4 regions of the Arthrobacter sp. Y3221160 genome follow, and region 2 is predicted to be linked to each of the others. Evidence: riboswitches for the same ligand, from Rfam matches in the RefSeq annotation. Region 2 holds a riboswitch; each other region holds the start of a gene.
What was found. A riboswitch is a leader RNA that binds a small molecule or an ion and turns the genes downstream of it on or off. The one in region 2 is predicted to bind S-adenosylmethionine.
Positions count from the first base shown of each region.

Region 1: it holds a riboswitch for S-adenosylmethionine, as region 2 does, so the genes downstream of both, AC5RWG_RS08440 (flavin reductase family protein) here and AC5RWG_RS13760 (bifunctional o-acetylhomoserine/o-acetylserine sulfhydrylase) in region 2, are expected to answer to the same signal.
Region 3: it holds a riboswitch for S-adenosylmethionine, as region 2 does, so the genes downstream of both, AC5RWG_RS11290 (LLM class flavin-dependent oxidoreductase) here and AC5RWG_RS13760 (bifunctional o-acetylhomoserine/o-acetylserine sulfhydrylase) in region 2, are expected to answer to the same signal.
Region 4: it holds a riboswitch for S-adenosylmethionine, as region 2 does, so the genes downstream of both, AC5RWG_RS11215 (O-acetylhomoserine aminocarboxypropyltransferase/cysteine synthase family protein) here and AC5RWG_RS13760 (bifunctional o-acetylhomoserine/o-acetylserine sulfhydrylase) in region 2, are expected to answer to the same signal.

Region 1 covers NZ_JBNHHU010000001.1:1,812,353-1,816,775, forward strand. Annotated here, with positions in the region: gene AC5RWG_RS08420 (amino acid ABC transporter permease) at 1-423, shown strand, start outside; gene AC5RWG_RS08425 (amino acid ABC transporter ATP-binding protein) at 410-1,216, shown strand; gene AC5RWG_RS08430 (hypothetical protein) at 1,483-1,695, shown strand; gene AC5RWG_RS08435 (prephenate dehydratase) at 1,783-2,652, shown strand; SAM riboswitch class IV at 2,814-2,928, shown strand; gene AC5RWG_RS08440 (flavin reductase family protein) at 2,981-3,487, shown strand; gene AC5RWG_RS08445 (aldo/keto reductase) at 3,538-4,423, opposite strand, start outside.
Region 2 covers NZ_JBNHHU010000002.1:153,610-158,032, reverse strand. Annotated here, with positions in the region: gene AC5RWG_RS13775 (M20 family metallo-hydrolase) at 1-576, shown strand, start outside; gene AC5RWG_RS13770 (CPBP family intramembrane glutamic endopeptidase) at 784-1,563, shown strand; gene AC5RWG_RS13765 (VOC family protein) at 1,648-2,289, opposite strand; SAM riboswitch class IV at 2,517-2,631, shown strand; gene AC5RWG_RS13760 (bifunctional o-acetylhomoserine/o-acetylserine sulfhydrylase) at 2,699-4,024, shown strand; gene metX (homoserine O-acetyltransferase MetX) at 4,105-4,423, shown strand, end outside.
Region 3 covers NZ_JBNHHU010000001.1:2,412,011-2,416,433, forward strand. Annotated here, with positions in the region: gene AC5RWG_RS11280 (acyl-CoA dehydrogenase family protein) at 1-267, shown strand, start outside; gene AC5RWG_RS11285 (APC family permease) at 282-1,742, shown strand; SAM riboswitch class I at 1,844-1,933, shown strand; gene AC5RWG_RS11290 (LLM class flavin-dependent oxidoreductase) at 2,022-3,443, shown strand; gene AC5RWG_RS11295 (DUF1206 domain-containing protein) at 3,523-4,362, opposite strand.
Region 4 covers NZ_JBNHHU010000001.1:2,394,123-2,398,545, reverse strand. Annotated here, with positions in the region: gene AC5RWG_RS11225 (endonuclease domain-containing protein) at 1-17, opposite strand, end outside; gene malQ (4-alpha-glucanotransferase) at 158-2,359, opposite strand; SAM riboswitch class I at 2,581-2,675, shown strand; gene AC5RWG_RS11215 (O-acetylhomoserine aminocarboxypropyltransferase/cysteine synthase family protein) at 2,767-4,242, shown strand; gene AC5RWG_RS11210 (CoA-binding protein) at 4,239-4,423, shown strand, end outside.

The sequences.
Region 1 (4,423 bases), on a different contig from region 2:
ATCGGCGTGGTGCTTGAACCGTGGCCGAGCGCCATCATCGCGTTCTCCCTGAACGTGGGCGGCTATGCGGCCGAAATTATCCGCGCCGCGATTCTGTCCGTCCCCAAGGGCCAGTGGGAAGCCGGCCACACCATCGGCATGGCCGGCACCACCACCCTGCGCCGCATCATCCTGCCGCAGGCCGCGCGGGTGTCGGTGCCGCCGCTGTCCAATACGTTCATCTCGCTGGTCAAGGACACCTCCCTCGCTTCCCTGATCCTGGTCACCGAGGCGTTCCGGGCCGCCCAGGAAATCGCGGCGTTCAGCCAGGAGTTCATGCTGCTCTACATTGAGGCCGCGGCGGTCTACTGGGTGTTCTGCCTGGTGCTCTCCGCCGGGCAGTCCCGACTGGAGAAGAGGCTGGACCGCTATGTCGCCCACTGACGTCCCCTCCGCCGCCGCTTCGCAGCCCGGCTCCGCCGCAGGGCCGGTGCTCTCCGTAGAGGGGCTGCGCAAGTCCTTCGGCAGCAACCAGGTGCTCAAGTCCATCGACCTCTCCGTCCAGACGGGCGGGGTACTGGCCCTGATCGGACCCTCCGGGTCGGGCAAAACCACCGTGCTGCGCTGCCTGAACGGCTTGGAAATCCCCGACGGCGGGCGGGTCGCCTTTTCGGGCGGGCCGGCCGTGGATTTCGGTTCGCCGGTGAACCGAAAACAGATCGCCGCCCTGCGCGACCGCAGCGCCATGGTGTTCCAGCACTACAACCTGTTCCCGCACATGACCGTGCTGCAGAACATCATCGAGGGCCCGGTCCAGGTGCAGAAGCGGTCCAAGGCCGAAGCGGTGCGCGAGGCCAGGTCGCTGCTGGACCGTGTCGGGCTCTCCGGCAAGGAAGACCAGTACCCGCATCAGCTCTCCGGCGGACAGCAGCAGCGGGTCGGCATTGTCCGGGCGCTGGCGCTCAAACCTTCGCTGCTGCTGTTCGACGAGCCCACGTCCGCACTGGATCCTGAACTGGTGGGCGACGTGCTGCACGTGATCAAGGAACTGGCTGACGAGGGCTGGACCATGGCCCTGGTCACCCACGAGCTGGCCTTCGCCCGTGAAGTGGCCAGCGAAGTGGTGTTCATGGACGGCGGCGTGGTGGTGGAACGCGGACACCCCGAACAGGTGCTGCGCGAACCGCGGGAGGAGCGCACCCGGCAGTTCGTCCACCGGCTGCTCAACCCGTTCTAGGACCGGGTTCACTTCCGGCTGCCCCCGCCCTCCCCCCGACGGCTCCCTGCATCCGCGGTGGGGGTCCCGCCTGCACCGGTTCGCAGCACCACGCCGCCACGCCGGGTGTGGCGCACGCCACGCCGGTGCGAAATTCATCTGATGTCATCTGGGATGGCAGAATGTAAAGTTCCATGCACCGTTCCGCATGGCAGGCTCGTTCCGGCCGGAAGCTTCCATCCCGCGTTTCTCCTGCGCGGAAACCTCCGGCCACGAAAGGCAGAACCATGGCCACTTCCCTGGCTACCAAGTCGTTGACCGCACAGACGGCTTCCGAAGCGCACGATCTCCTGAATGCTGCGGTCGAAGAGTTGCAAAAGCTCGCCGCCATCGACGGCGATTGCGGCATCTTGGTCACTCGCACCGGCCCCGGGCAGTTTACGGTGGAGCTGAGCGACGACGTGCCCTACGGCATCACCCAGGAATCGCATCTGTACTAAGCGGTTGGCGGGCCGGTCCCGGTTATATGACGCCGCCCGGTTGCCCGGAATGAAGCGCCGGCCCGCCCCGGTGGGATAATTTCGCCCATGGCTCCAGCGATTGCGTACCAAGGTGAACCCGGCTCGAACTCCCACATGGCTTGCCTGGAAGTGCGCCCCGGTTGGGAAGCGGTGCCGTGTGCCAGCTTCGAGGATGCGTTCGCTGCCGTCACCGGCGGCGAGGCGGAACTGGCCATGATCCCCATCGACAACTCGATCGCCGGGCGGGTGGCGGACATCCACGCCCTGCTGCCGAAGACCACCCTGCAGATCGTGGAGGAATTCTTCCTGCCCATCCGTTTCAGCCTGCTGGGCGTACGCGGGGCCACCGTGGAGCAGGCCCGGGAGGTGCACAGCCACATCCATGCTTTGGGCCAGTGCCGCAAGCTGATCCGCAGGCTCGGGCTCACTCCGGTCATCGCAGGCGACACCGCCGGTTCGGCCCGGGAGGTGGCCGAATGGAACGACCCGACCAAGGTCTCCCTGGCGCCGCCGATGGCCGCCGAACTCTACGGCCTGGAGGTTTTCGCGGAAAAGGTCGAAGACGATCCGACGAACACCACACGGTTCGTGGTGCTGGCCGACCGCCGGCCGGTCCCGTCCCGCGAGGAACTTCCCGGTCCGGCCGTGACCAGCTTCGTGTTCCGCGTGCGGAACGTGCCGTCCGCGCTGTACAAGGCGCTGGGCGGTTTCGCCACCAACGGCATCAACATGACCCGGTTGGAGAGCTACATGGTGGGCGGCGAGTTTGCCGCCACCATGTTCATGGTGGACGTCGAAGGCCACCCGGACGATCCCGCCATGGTCCATGCCTTCGAGGAACTGGACTTCTTCACCACGGAAATCCGCATCCTGGGCGTGTACCCGGCGCATCCGTTCCGGCAGCAGACCGTGCGCCCGGGCGCCGCGGCGCAGTAGCCGTGGGGCCAGCAGTCGGACAGTAGCTTCGGGGCAGCAGCCGTCGCACGGCCGCCCGTCGGGCAGAAGCCACCTCGCGTGGCCCGGGAGTAAAACGCTGCATTTGACGAACTGTTACCGGCGTTTGACCCAGGCCCTTCCCCGCTCTTAGCGTGGAGACGAATCAAGAGCGCCAACTTCACAGCCCTGGCTGGTTGGCCGGCAACCCTCTACCGTAGCGGGGTGCTCCAGGTGATGATTCGGCCCGCCGGGGATGTCGGCAGGCAAGTACGCGTATCCACCCGCAGCAGCTCGGCCGCAGCGGATGCGCCCAAGCCCCAAGGACGCCATGTCGCTACACCATGACCTGACCCCCCACACGTTGCGCTCCGCCTTCGGCCGGTTCCCCTCGGGCATCGCGGCGCTGTGCGCGACCGTCGACGGCGAGCCGCAGGGCATCGTCGCCTCCTCGTTCACCGTGGGCGTCTCCCTCGAGCCGCCGCTGGTGATGTTCGCCGTGCAAAACACCTCACGGACCTGGCCGCTGGTCCGCCGGGCCAACCGGATCGGCGTCTCGGTGCTCGGTACCGGGCACGACGGTGTCTGCCGCCAGATCGCGTCCAGGACCGGTGACCGCTTTGCCGGCCTGAGCCTGCACGGCACGGACGATGGCGCGCTTTTCCTCAACGACGCGGCGCTCTGGCTGGACTGCTCGGTGCACCAGGAGGTCCCGGCCGGGGACCACCACGTCGTGCTGCTGCAGGTGCACGGACTGTCCACGCACGACGGCACCCACGAGCCCCTGGTCTTCCACGATTCCGCGTTCCGCCGGTTGGAACAGCCGGCCTTCGTCTAGGACGCATGGTCCCGGCTCCGCCCGCAGCCGGCGCGGCCGGGCGCGGGCAGCTAAGGCAGCGGCCTGCCTCGGGCCGCCACCCACAGGGAGTACCACTCCTCGCGGGTCATCGATGCTCCAACCGCTTCCGCCTCGGCACAGGCCCGGATCCGGTCCGGGCTGCTGGTACCGACGACCGGCCGGATGCCTGCCGGATGCCGCAGCAGCCAGCCCAGCACCACGGCCTCGGGCGGGCACCCCTTGTCCCGGGCAAGTTCCGTGACCAGGGCTGCCGCTGCATGATCCGCCGGGGGTGGGGCATCCGCGGGCGCGGAAGCATCCGGTGTCGCGGCCTCCGCTGCCGCACGCCCGCTGTACCGGCCCTGGGCCAGCGCGCCCCAGGCCTGCAGCTCCACCCCGTGGGCGGCGCAGTATTCCAAGGTGCCGTGCGGGAAGCTGATCCCCGGTCCCTCCGGGTGGTTCACCAGCACCCCTGACTCCAGCCAGTCGCGTCGGTGCAGGCTCATTTCCAGCTGGTTCACCGCCAGCGGTTCATCCAGCGCCGACTGCAGCCAGCGCATCTGTTCGCCGGACATGTTCGAGACACCAAGGCGGCGCACCTTCCCGGCCATCCGAAGCTCGTTGAACGCCGCGGCGATCTCTTCGGCCGGCGTCAGCGGATCGGGCCGGTGGATCAGCAGCGTATCCAGGTGATCGGTGTGCAGTCGGCGCAGGCTCTCGTCGGTGCGGGCCAGGATGGCTTCCCGCGAGGAGTCGTAGTGCCCGACCATGCCGGGGACCGGCAGCCGGATGCCGCATTTGCCCTGCAGCCGGATCGAGTCGCGCAGCTCGGGACTTTCCGCCAGCACCCGCCCGAACGCGGCCTCGGCCTTGCCGTGGGCGTAGATGTCGGCGTGGTCGAAAGTCGTGATCCCGGCCTCCAGCGCCGCCGCCACG
Region 2 (4,423 bases):
GCCGGCACTCGTAACATGGATGACCGGCGGGATGCATTGGTCGCTGCAGCCAAGGCCGTCCTGGCCGTCGAACGGGAGGCCTGTGAAGCACCTGTCCATGCGGTCGCGACCAGCGGCAACCTGCTCGTTGAAGCAGGTTCTGGAAACGTGATTCCGGGTCGAACAACGCTGATGGCAGAATTCCGCAGCGACAATCAGATCTGGCTCTCTGGTGTGCGGAGAAGGGTAGCCGATCAAATCCTTCGGCAGAGCGCCGAAAGCGGAGTGGAAGCACTCCTTGACTGGGCGGCGGAAACTCCTGTCGTACCGGCTAACGCATCAGTACAGAACGTGACGGCATCAGCACTCGATGGCCTCGGGCTCCCCTGGATGCCCATGCCGAGTGGCGCCGGTCACGACGCTGCGCACCTGGCAGCCCGCTGCCCTGCTGGAATGATCTTCATCCCATCTCACAACGGCCGAAGCCATTGCCCGGAAGAGTGGACAGACGCCGTGCACATCAGTAGAGGAGTGCATGTGCTGGCAGCCAGCCTTCTAAAAATGGATCGGACGGAAACCTTGAAACCTGATTTCTAGCCGCGCGATTCCTGGCGGTCATTACACTACTGGCACCTAGCCGGTTTCTAATGGACTCCCGTCTTGGGTGGCGAGATCGATCACCGCGACCCGCTGCTCTCCGACGATGAACGCGAGGCCGGAGACCCCATGAGGATCTGCGTCTCCCTCTGAAAGCACTCCACGCCTTGTATCTGCGCCCGCGGTTCTCTTGGGAAGATGGGGGCTATGGACAAGCAGAAGGTCGCCACCGCGAGCACGCCGCGCACGGTCAAGTACTACCGGGCGGAAGTGCTCATCGTCCTGGGACTCTCGCTCGGGCAGTCGGCGGTCTATGCCGTGGTGAACCTGCTGGAAAAAATGACCCGCGCTCCGCTGGCCTCGCAGACGACCACGCTGAACCCGGTGCTGAACGAGCGGGAGCTCTTCGATTTCGTGTACCAAATGCTCGGCATCGTCTTTGCGCTGGTGCCGGTGGCCTTGGTGCTGTTTTTGATGACCGTTCCCGGACGGTCGGCCTTCCGGGCGATCGGGTTCACGTTTTCCCGGCCCCGGCTGGACTTCGGCTTGGGCTTCCTGCTCGCGCTGGTGATCGGTGTCGGGACGCTGGGCGTTTATGCCGCCGGCCGGGCCCTGGGTATCACCACCGCCATTGTCCCGGCGGCCCTGGACGAATACTGGTGGACGGTTCCGGTGTTGATCCTGTCCGCGCTGCGGCATGCGGTCCTCGAAGAGGTGGTCATGGTGGGCTATCTCTTCAACCGCTTCGCGAGGTTCGGCTGGGGCATTTGGTCCGCGATCTTCGTCAGCGCCGCCCTGCGCGGGACCTACCACCTCTACCAGGGCATCGGGCCGGGCATCGGGAACTTCCTCATGGGTTTGGTCTTCGGCTACGCCTATACAAAGGCCAAGCGGGTGATGCCGCTGGTGGTGGCGCACGCGCTGCTGGATATTGCCGGTTTCGTCGGCTACACACTGCTGGGGCCGGCCATCGGCATCGGCACGTGAAACCGGCCGGGCAGCGCAGCGGCGCCCGGCCTTGCGATCAGGGCGCCGCTGCGGCGATCGACGACGTCGATCCTCTCGAAAGACTTACAGTTCGACGATTCCGTTGGCGGTTTCGAAGCGGACGGACAGGATGCCCGGCGTACCGTTCGGTGCCGTCCAGGCGACCTTGACGTCGTCCAGCAGGCCGTCGACCGGCGTGCCTAGCCAGTCCGCCACCCGCTCGGAAGAGCCGGCGATGGTCAGGCCGATCAGCTTGACCGTGGCGGGGCGGGCGTTGGACGGGTGCAGCGGTTCGGTGCCGTCATCCCAGCGCAACATGTAGGGCACCTGCGGGTCGGCGATGAGGCCCTTGATCCCGATCTGCTGCCAGCTCAGTTCCTGCCCATCCGGGAACTTGCGGTTGCCGGGAACCGCGTGGCGGCCCAGCCGTTCTTCGAACGGGGTCAGGTCGTCGACCGCCACGCACCAGCCCATCCAACCGCCGCCGGCTTCCGACCGCGCCCGCACTGCCTGGCCAAAGGGGGCCTTGTCGGAAGCGGGGTGGTCGAGCACCTCCACGACCTCCAGGTAGTGGTGGTCGGTGAGGGGGAAGATCATATTGCGGGTGCCGAAGCGGGGGTGAACCCCGCCCTTGACGGCGTCGATGCCCAGGGCTTTGGAGATCCGCTCTGAGGTGGCAGCCAGACCGTCGGGTTCAGCGGCATAAGAAACATGGTCGAAGCGCATGGCATTATCTTGGCACTTTGTGAACCCGCTCTCGACTTAGGGTGACCTAAGTCACTCAATTTGCGGCTCGTGGTGAACGCGCCGTTCCGGACAGCAAATCCGCCTCCCCGGCACGCGCCGGCAACAGTGACGAAGCGGACGGTCGGACAGGCGGTCCGGAGACCGGTGCCCAGTCATAAGGTGTCATATTGTTGCGGCCGCCGGCTTGTCTGCGGAGACTGGAGGCAGGTCATGAGTGCCAGCGCAAAACCCCGGTTTGCTGGCCGGCAACCCTCCAACCGCGGTGGGGTGCCCCGGGTGAAGACCAGGCAGCCGCCATAAGGCGGTGCGCAAGCGCGGGTCACACCCGGGACAGACATGCCGGCACGGCCGGATCCCGGATGGCCCCTTCCAGTGAAGGAGTTGCACCATGTCCAACGCCGATTGGTCCTTTGAAACCCGTCAGATCCACGCAGGGCAGGAGCCGGACGCCGCCACGGGCGCCCGCGCACTGCCGATCTACCAGACCACGTCGTTCGTGTTCCCCAGCGCGCAGAGCGCGGCCGACCGGTTCGCCCTGTCCGAACTGGCACCCATCTACACCAGGATCGGCAACCCCACCCAGGAAGCGGTCGAGACCCGGATCGCCAACCTGGAGGGCGGCGTCGGCGCCCTGCTGCTTGCTTCGGGCCAGGCCGCGTCGACGTTCTCCATCCTCAACCTGGCCGAGGCCGGCGACCACATCGTGGCCAGCCCCAGCCTGTACGGCGGCACCTACAACCTGCTGCGCACCACGCTGCCCAAGTTCGGCATCGAGGTCACCTTCGTCGAGGATCCGGACAACCTGCAGCAGTGGCGCGATGCCGTCAAGCCGAACACCAAGGCGTTCTTCGGCGAGGTCGTCTCCAACCCGCGCCAGGACGTGCTGGACCTGGAGTCGGTCAGCGCCATCGCCCACGAAAACGGCGTGCCGCTGATCGTTGACAACACCTTGTCCACCCCGTACCTGATCCGCCCGATCGAGTGGGGGGCCGACATCGTGCTCCACTCGGCCACCAAGTACCTCGGCGGCCACGGTACGGCGATCGGCGGCGTGATCGTCGACGCCGGCACGTTCGATTTCGCCGCCGACCCCGAAAAGTTCCCGGGGTTCAACACGCCGGACGACACGTACAACGGGCTGGTCTTCGCCCGCGACCTCGGCGTCAACGGCGCTCTGGGCGCCAACCTGGCCTACATCCTCAAGGCCCGGGTGCAGTTGCTGCGCGACCTGGGGTCCGCCATCTCGCCGTTCAATGCCTTCCTGATTGCCCAAGGGCTGGAGACGCTGAGCCTGCGCGTGGAGCGGCATGTGGCCAACGCTCAGAGGGTGGCCGAATTCCTGGAAGAGCACGACGACGTTGCCTCCGTCGCGTACCTCGGCCTGCCCTCCAGCCCCTGGTATGAGCGCGGCCGCAAGTACGGCCCGAAGGGGACCGGCGCCATCGTCGCGTTCGAAATCAAGGGCGGCATCGAGGCCGGCAAGCGCTTCGTGGACGGCCTTGAACTGCACTCGCACGTGGCCAACCTGGGCGATGTGCGCTCGCTGGTGATCCACCCGGCGTCGACCACCCACGCCCAGCTCTCGGCCGCGGAGCGGGTCGCGGCCGGGGTAACCGACGGGCTGGTCCGCCTGTCGGTGGGCATCGAGAACGTCAACGACATCATCGCCGACCTGGAGGCCGGTTTCCGCGCCGCCAAGGGTGCGGACGACTAGGCAAGCAGGTAGAGCGCAGCGTGACGATAGTGCAACCGCAGGAACTGGTGGAACAGGCGACCGACGGCATCCTGCGCCGGATGCCGGTTGGTGCGCTGGAGTTGGAAGCCGGCGGCTATCTGCCCGAGGTGGTCCTCGGCTTTGAAACCTGGGGCACCTTGAATGCGGACGCGTCCAACGCCGTCCTGATTCAGCATGCCCTGACCGGCAGCACGCACGTCGCACGCGGCTGCTCGGACGAGGACGGTTGGTGGGACGATCTGGTGGGCCCCGGTGCCACGATCGACACGGAGCGCTATTTCGTCGTGGCCGCCAACATGATTGGCGGCTGCTACGGCTCCACCGGTCCCTCGTCGCCGGCTCCGGACGGGACGCCGTGGGGTTCACGCTTCCCGTTCG
Region 3 (4,423 bases), on a different contig from region 2:
GCGCTCGGCGCCTCCTCCACCAGCACCGGCAAGGCACTGGACCGGCACTGGCGCAACGCCCGCACCGTGGCCACCCACAACCCGTTCATCTACAAGGCCCGGATCGTCGGCGACTGGGAAGTCAACGGCGCCGAGCCCCCGCTCGTCTGGACGATTGGCGAGGCCAATGCCGACGCCGCCAGTCAGTCACACACCGACGCCGCGCGTCAGCCACAGAGCGACGGCGCCCGTCCAAACAGCCAAGCCACCCGCTCCGCGGCCCTCTAGAAAGAAGCCAAACCATGTCTGTATCCGTCAATAACCCAACCCTCGCCGCACCCGAGGCCGCCGCCGCCAATGCCCGTGCTCCGCGGCTCTCCGGCCGGCTGGGCGTCGCCAGCATCGTGCTCATCGTGCTGGCCGCCGCGTCGCCACTGGGCGTCATCGGCGGAACCGTCCCGCTGGCCATCGTCAGCGGCAACGGCGCTGGCCTTCCCTTCATCTACCTGCTGGCCATGGCCATCCTGCTGTTGTTTGCCGTCGGCTTCACCACCATGACACCGCACGTGCCAACGGCCGGCGCGTTCTTCAGCTACGTCGACAAAGGCCTCGGCCGCAGGGCGGGCCTGGGGGCGGCCTTCGTGGCCCTGCTCTCGTACCTCGCGCTGGAAGCCGGCGTCTACGGCCTACTGGCGCCGGCCGTCGACGAAGTGGTGCGCGCCTACGGCGGGCCGGCACTGCCATGGTGGGCATGGGCCGCTGCCGCCCTGGCCGCCGTCGCTTGGCTGGGCCACCGCAACATCGAGCTCTCCGGCAAGGTGCTGGGGGTACTGCTGGTCGCCGAGGTGCTGATCGTGCTGGTTTTGGACGCTGCCGTAATTTTTGGCGGCGGCGGTCGCGAGGGCCTGTCCACCGGGTTCGTCACTCCGTCGACCGTGCTGTCCGGGGCGCCCGGCATCGCGCTGTTGTTCGCCATCCTGAGTTTCATTGGCTTCGAGGCCACCGCCGTGTTTCGCGACGAGGCACGGGACCCGGACAAGACGATCCCGCGCGCCACCTATGTAGCCCTCATCGTGGTGGGCGGCTTCTACGCGCTCTCCAGCTGGCTGCTGATCAGCGTGTGGGGCGACGAGGGCATCGTCCAAAAGGCCACGGACGCGCCCGGCACCTTGCTCTCGGAGACTACCGCGCTCTACCTCGGAACCGCGGGCAGCCACGTCATCCAGGTACTGCTGGCCAGCAGCCTGTTCGCCTGCATCCTGTCCCTGCACAACATCAGCTCACGCTATTTCTTCCAGATCGCCGGACAGGGCATTTTCCCCGCCAAGCTGGCCGGCACGCACACCCGGCACCACTCGCCACATCTGGCCTCGGCCGCTTCGACCGGAGTGGTGGCCCTGTTCCTGCTGGCAGCCGTCGTGGCCGGCTGGGACCCGATCGTGCAGTTCTACACCTGGTTTGCCGGTTTCGCCTCCCTGGGCGTGGTGGTGCTGATGACGGTCACCAGCATCGCGGTGCTGGTCTTCTTCCGCCGGCAGGGCGCCCCGGCCCGCGACTGGAAGCGCTCCGTCGCCCCGGCTCTCGGACTCCTCGGGCTGCTGGCCATTCTGGGCCTGATCCTGCAGAACCTGCCCACCCTGGTCGGCAACAGTGTGCCGCTGGCGATCGCCGTCGTCGTCCTGATTCTTGTCTGCCTGGGGGCCGGAGCGGTGGCGGGATGGAAGCGGCCGCAGACCAAAGCCGGCTCCGCACCGGCGTCGTAATTCTTACCCCGCGTGAGGGAGGGCGCCCCGGCGTCGTAATTCTTACCTCGCGTGACGCGGGACATTTCCCTCCTGGCGCTCCCGGGTGTCCAATGGAGGGGTACCCATCCAGAGCGGCCGAGAGACCTGGCTTGTTGACGCCGCAGCAACCCCCTCCCTGAGGAAGGTGCTACCGCCAGGACCGATGGAGAAGCTCGATCTCTCGTTGGTCTTCCGTTGGCAGCCGCATGCCCGACGGAGGGCCGGCGCGGGCTCTTCTCATCAGAAAAGGAGCCTGACATGACCGTAAACAACCCGCAGCCCAACCCCCGGCGCCAGATTCGTTTCAACGCCTTCGACATGAACTGCGTGGGCCACCAGTCGCCCGGACTGTGGCGCCACCCGCAGGACAAGTCCGCCACCTACAACACCATCGGCTACTGGACCCACCTGGCCAAGGTGCTGGAAAAGGGCCTGTTCGACGGCCTGTTCATCGCCGACGTGCTCGGCACCTACGACGTCTTCGGATCCTCCAACGAGACCACGCTGCGCGCCGGCACGCAGGTCCCCGTGAACGATCCGTTCATGCTGGTCTCGGCGATGGCCGCGGTGACCGAGAACCTCGGCTTCGGCGTCACAGCCGGCACCGCCTACGAGCACCCGTACCCGTTCGCCCGCCGCCTGGCCACGCTGGACCACCTGACCAACGGGCGGGTCGGTTGGAACGTGGTCACCGGTTACCTGCCCTCGGCGGCACGCAACATGGGGCAGGAAGACCAATTGGAGCACGACGAGCGCTACAACCACGCGGACGAATACCTCGAGGTCATCTACAAGCTGCTCGAGGGCTCGTGGGAGGACGACGCCGTGGTCAAGGACGTGGAGACCGGCGTCTTCACCGACCCGGCCAAGGTCCACGAAATCCGGCACGAGGGCAAGTACTTCAAGGTTCCCGGCATCGCCATCACCGAGCCGAGCCCGCAGCGCACCCCGGTCATCTTCCAGGCCGGGGCCTCCAAGCGCGGCACCGAGTTCGCCGCCGAAAACGCCGAGGCGGTGTTCGTGACCTGCCCGACCAAGGAAATGCTGGCCGCATCCGTGAAGAAGATCCGCGACGCCGTGGAAGCGGCCGGGCGCGACCGCTACGACGTCCGCATCTACGCGATGCAGACCGTGGTGACCGGGCCCGACACCGCCGCCGCGCAGGCCAAATTCGAGGACTACAAGTCCTACGCGGACATCAACGGGGCGCTGGCGCTGATCTCCGGCTGGATGGGCGTGGACCTCTCCACCTACGGCCCGGACGACGTGATCGGCGGGAACGTGAAGTCCAATGCCATCCAGTCCTCGGTGGAGACCTTCCAGAAGGCATCCGGCGACAGCGGCAAGCCGTGGACCATCCGCCAGCTGGCCGAATGGGTCGGCGTCGGTGGTTTCGGCCCGATCACCGTCGGCTCCGGCGAAGAGGTAGCCGCCAAGCTCGTGGAGTGGGTCGACGAGACCGACGTGGACGGGTTCAACCTGGCCTACGCGATCACCCCGGGCACCTTCGAGGACATCGTGGAATTCGCCGTGCCGGAACTGCAGAAGCTGGGCGCATACCCCACGGAGTACGCGCCGGGGACCCTGCGCAACAAGCTCTTCGGCCGCGGCGACAAGCTGCCGGAGAGCCACCGGGCCGCCGGCTTCCGCCTGCAGAACGCGCTGGCCCACCGGGCGTAGGCCACGGCAGAACCATCTAAACAACGACGGCGGTGCGCCTGGCCCCACGGGGAGGCGCACCGCCGTCGTTCTCCGGTGCCTACATCTTCGCGTAGCGCGCCCGGGCGCCCATGTAGAGGCCGTAACAGATCAGGCCAACGGCGACGACGGCGAGTGCGGCCGGGCCGAAGGCCTGGTCACGCAGCGCCTTGAGCGCCCCGTCCAACCCCTTGACCTCCTGCGGGTCGTGCTGCACCGCGGCCACCGCCAACAGCAGCCCCAGCACGAACAGTGCCAGCCCCTTGCCCGCATAACCCACGACGCCGGTCCACGTCACGGCGGTGCCGGTGCTGCCCCTGGGGTGCCGTTTGAGGTCGTCCAGGAACTTCTTCTTCAGGCCCTTGTACACGTAAAAGACGCCGGCGCCCATGATGACGGCGCCAATCAGGAACAGGACAACGGCACCGCCGGGCCACTGCATCAGCCTGGTGCTGGCGTCCTGGGAGCTCTGGCTGCTGTCGGCGCCGGAACCCAGCGCGAAGCTGCCGAACGATACCGCCACCACCGTGTACGCGATGGCCAGTCCCACGGACTTCGCCCGGTAGCCCCACCTCTTCTTTGCCTCCCGGCCGCGGCCGCCGAACACCGCCTCGCTGATCTGCCACAAGGCCAGGGCGGCGGCGGCAAGCATGCCCGCCCAGAGCAGGAACATCCCGCCCGGAGTCTTCGCCAGGCTTGAGGCGGCCCCGGTCTGGTCCGCCTCGCCGCCTCCGCCGAAGGCGAGCCGGAGCGCGATAGCGCCGATCAGCACGTGCAGCAGGCCGCTGGCCACGTAACCGAACCGCGCCACCCGCTCGAACGCCTTGGAATTGGCGGCGACCTCGGTCTTGTCCTTGGCCCTGCCGGCCGCCCGCTTCGCTTCCCTGCCGGTGTCTGACATGGGTCTCCTCTCCAGAGCCGTCGCCCGTTCCGAAACCCGCCGGCGGCACCGAAGCCCGCCG
Region 4 (4,423 bases), on a different contig from region 2:
CCCGAAATTGTGGACATCGGATGACCAGCAATGAGTAGCGGCCGCCGAACACCTGCGAACGGACTGCATCGCCGGCGCCGAAGACTTCCCGGCCCAGTTGAACCTGCCAGTCCTCCGGCGGGGCCGCGAGGGGCTTCCCGGCTCGGCGTGGACCCGCCTAATCCTGACGCAGGGCGCGCACCAGCGAGTTGAACCGCTCGTTGGCGGCCAGGTCCTCGATCAGGACCGACGCCCCGTCCGGCCCGGCCAGCGGGATCCGCCAGTTCGGGTATTCGTCCGCGGTGCCCGGCTGGTTCTGGGTCCGAAGCTCCCCCACAGCGTCAGTGAGCGCAACGCCCAGCAGCACCGAGGGGGTCTGCGTGATGAACGCGTGCAGCGCCTCGACGGTGCGTTGTTCGGCGGCGGGGCCGGCGCCGTCGTCGTGCTGTGGCGCGGCCGGAACCCGCGAGCGCACCATGGAGAGCACTGCCTCTTGGGCTGCCTGGTCCAAAGCCCGTTCCTCCTCCACGGGCCGGTTCAGCAGGCCCAGCGATTCGCGCAACTCCACGTGCTTGCCCGCCAGGTAGCCGGCGGTGGGCGGCAGGTCGTGCGTGGTGACGCTGGTCAGGCAGGAACGGCGGTACCGCTCAGGTGCGCGGGGGCTGCCGTCCTCGTACTCAAACCACAGGATGGAGGTCCCCAGGATGCCGCGCTCGGCCAGGTAGTCCTGCACGCCCGGCTCGAACACCCCGAGGTCCTCACCAATAACGACGACGCCGGCCCGTTCCGCTTCCAGGGCGAGGATGCCGATCAAGGCCTCGTGATCGTAATAAACGTAGGCGCCTTCGCTGGGAGGGCTGCCGGCGGGGATCCACCAGAGCCGGAACAGCCCGAGGATATGGTCCACCCGGATGCCGCCGGCGTGCCGCAGGACGGTCCGCAGCATGTCCCGGTAGGCAACATAGCCGGATTCGGCCAGGCGGTGCGGATGCCACGGGGGCTGTGACCAGTCCTGGCCCTGTTGGTTGAACATGTCCGGCGGCGCCCCCACGGAGATGTCGGGGGTCAGCACATCCTGCAGCGTCCAGGCATCGGCGCCGGTGGGATGGACGCCGACGGCGAGATCGTGCACTATCCCGATGTTCATTCCCGCATCGAGGGCGCTGGCTTGCGCCGCCTCGAGCTGCTCGTCGCACAGCCACTGCAGCCATTGATGGAACTCGCTGCGGTCCTTCAGCTCGCTCCGCTGTGCTTCGACGAAAGGGGCATCGGACCACTCCGGTGCCCCGGCCGGAACAGTTTCGGCCATGGCACACCACAGGGCAAAGCGCTCCAGCCCCTCGCCTTCCTGCGCGCGGAAGGCTTCGAACCGCTGCTGCCGTTCCGCGGACCGGGGCACCGCGAAGACCGTTTCCAGAGCCTGCAGCTTGGCCGCAAAAACCGGGTCGCGGTCCAGGATGACGGCGTCCAGGTTCGCGTCGTGGAAGTTGTTGGCCAGCGGGACGCCGCTGGCTTCGGGCACGTCCTCGACCCGCAGGTACAGGGGATTGACGAACCGGCGCGTGGAGGGCAGGTAGGGCGAGGGCTCCACCGGCGGTTTCGGCTGCGCCGCGTGCAGCGGGTTGATAAGGACGAACCCCGCACCCTTGGCCGCGGCCGTCTCGGCGAGGCTGGCCAGGTCATGCAGGTCGCCGATGCCCCAGGAGGACCGCGAGCGCACGGAGTACAGCTGTGCCATCAACCCCCACGTCCGGGGCAGGCGGTCCGCGGTGGTCAGGCGCCGCGGGGTGACCACGAGGGCGCACCGCGCCTCGCTGTCGGATGGCTCCGGGGCCGCGCCGGTCCCGGCCTGCATCACCTCCGGCATTTCCGGGGCCGCGCCGGTCCCGGCCTCCATCGGCTCGGATCTTTCCGCGGCCGCGCCGGTTCCGGGCTCCATCGACTCCGGCCGTTCCGCTACCTCCAGCGTGTGCCAGCCCAGCGGGATGTCCGCCGGCACCACCGCCGTGAAACGAACAGGCGGGGCACCTTCCGCATCCTCCGACCCGCCGGCCAGCACCTCGACGTCGCGCCGGGAGCCGTCCTCCAGCAGGATCCGGACCCGCGGACGGACGCCGGGCCGCGCATTGACCGGAACCTCGGTGGCACTGCCTTGGCGGACGACGACGGCGGGCGGCAGCGTGCGCTGCACCGGTGCCAGTTCAGCGGCCCGGAGGGAAGCCGTCACATCGTCGTCGGTGGCGCAGGGGACGTCCAGCGCGGTGAGGACGGAAACCAGCGTAGCCTCACTGACTGTTTTCTCGCCCCCATCCCAGCCGCGGAAGGTAATGCCAACGCCATGTTTCCCCGCGAGGCGCTGCAGCGCCGAAAGTTCAGCCATAGACCCAATCTACGGTGAACTGTCCGGACCCGGGAACGTCCCTCCTCGGCCGGGCCTGCGAAGATAGTGGCCGCAAGAGGCGAGCGCCGCCGTCGTACCGGGCCGCCGCAAGCCCGGGGCCACCGCAAGGCGTGCCGCCTCAGGGCCCGGGCGCCCACAGCCCGGACGCAACGCGGCTCAACATTTTTTGGTGCCGCGGCCGTTGGTTGCGAGAATGGACGGGACCATCCCGAGCGGTTGAGAGATCTGGCTCTTTGACACCGCAGCAACCATCCGGACGCCACCGGAAAGGTGCTACCGCCAGAAGCGATGGAGAGAGCGCAAGCAATCTTTGATCCGGACGGTGCCTGCCGGTGCCGCCAGGACCGTCATTCCGGGAACCCAAGTTTTGAAGGAGCAACCGCCTGATGGCTGAACGCACATTCGGTTTCCGCACCCGTGCCCTGCACGCCGGCGGCACGCCCGACGCCGAGCACGGTGCCCGGGCCGTACCGATCTACCAGAGCACCTCGTTCGTGTTCAAAGACACCGACGACGCCGCGAACCTCTTCGCGCTGCAGAAGTACGGGAACATCTACTCCCGCATCGGCAACCCCACGGTCGCCGCGTTCGAGGAGCGCATCGCCTCGCTCGAGGGCGGCATCGGCGCGGTAGCCACGTCGTCGGGCATGGCCGCCGAGTTCATCACCTTCGCGGCCCTGGCCGGGGCGGGCGACCACATCGTGGCCTCGTCCAAGCTCTACGGCGGCACCATCACCCAGCTGGACGTGACGCTGCGCCGGTTCGGCGTGGAGACCACGTTCGTCGACTCCAACGACCCGGCCGACTTCGCCGCGGCCATCGGGGAGAACACCAAGGCCGTCTACACGGAGATCGTGGCCAACCCGTCCGGCGACATCGCGGACCTCGCGGGCCTGGCCGCGGTGGCTCACGACGCCGGGCTCCCCCTGGTCGTGGACGCCACCCTGAGCACGCCCTACCTGATCCGCCCGATCGAGCACGGCGCGGACATCGTGATCCACTCCGCCACCAAGTTCCTGGGCGGCCACGGCACCACGCTGGGCGGCGTCGTCGTTGAATCCGGGCGTTTCAACTGGGGCAACGGCAAGTTCCCGCAGATGACCGAGCCGGTGCCCAGCTACGGCAACGTGTCCTGGTGGGGCAACTTCGGCGAGTACGGCTTCCTCACCAAGCTCCGGTCCGAGCAGCTGCGCGACATCGGCCCGTCGCTGTCGGCACAGTCCGCGTTCCAGCTGCTGCAGGGCGTGGAAACGCTGGCGCAGCGGATGGACGAGCACCTGGCCAACGCCCGCACCGTGGCCGAGTGGCTGGAAGCCGACGAGCGCGTCTCCTGGGTCAGCTACGCCGGGCTGCCCGCGCACCCGCACTACGAGCGGGGCCGGAAGTACCTGCCCAAGGGCGTGGGCTCCGTGTTCAGCTTCGGCGTCAAGGGCGGCCGCACCGCGGGCCAGAAGTTCATCGAATCGCTGCAGCTGGCCAGCCACCTGGCCAACATCGGCGACGCCCGCACCCTGGTGCTGCACCCGGGATCGACCACCCACCAGCAGCTCACCGCCGACCAGCTGGTGGCGGCCGGCGTGCCCGAGGACCTGATCCGCATCTCCGTGGGTCTGGAAGACGTGGACGACATTCTCTGGGATTTGGACCAGGCGCTGGCCGCCTCGCAGCAGGCCGGCGCCGAGCACGGCCCCAGCCGCGACCATGAGGACGCCGCGTTCGACAGCTCCGAGTTCGCCTCGCCCAGCTATGCCGGCGAGTCCTGCACGATCCCGGCGGAGCGTTCCCCCCGGACAGAGCCCGGAACGCGCGTGGTCGAGTCCGTCGAAGAACTGATCGAAGCCGAAGAAGGAGCCGCCAAGTGACCGCGACACCGGAACGCACCTGGATCGGCCCGTCCGCCGCGGAGCGTCTGAACATCCTGCGCAACACCAAATCCATCGCCATCGTGGGTGCCTCGGACAAGCCGAGCCGGGCCAGCTACTTCGTGGCCACGTACCTGCTGTCCAGCTCGCCGTACAAGGTGTATTTCGTGAACCCGGTGGC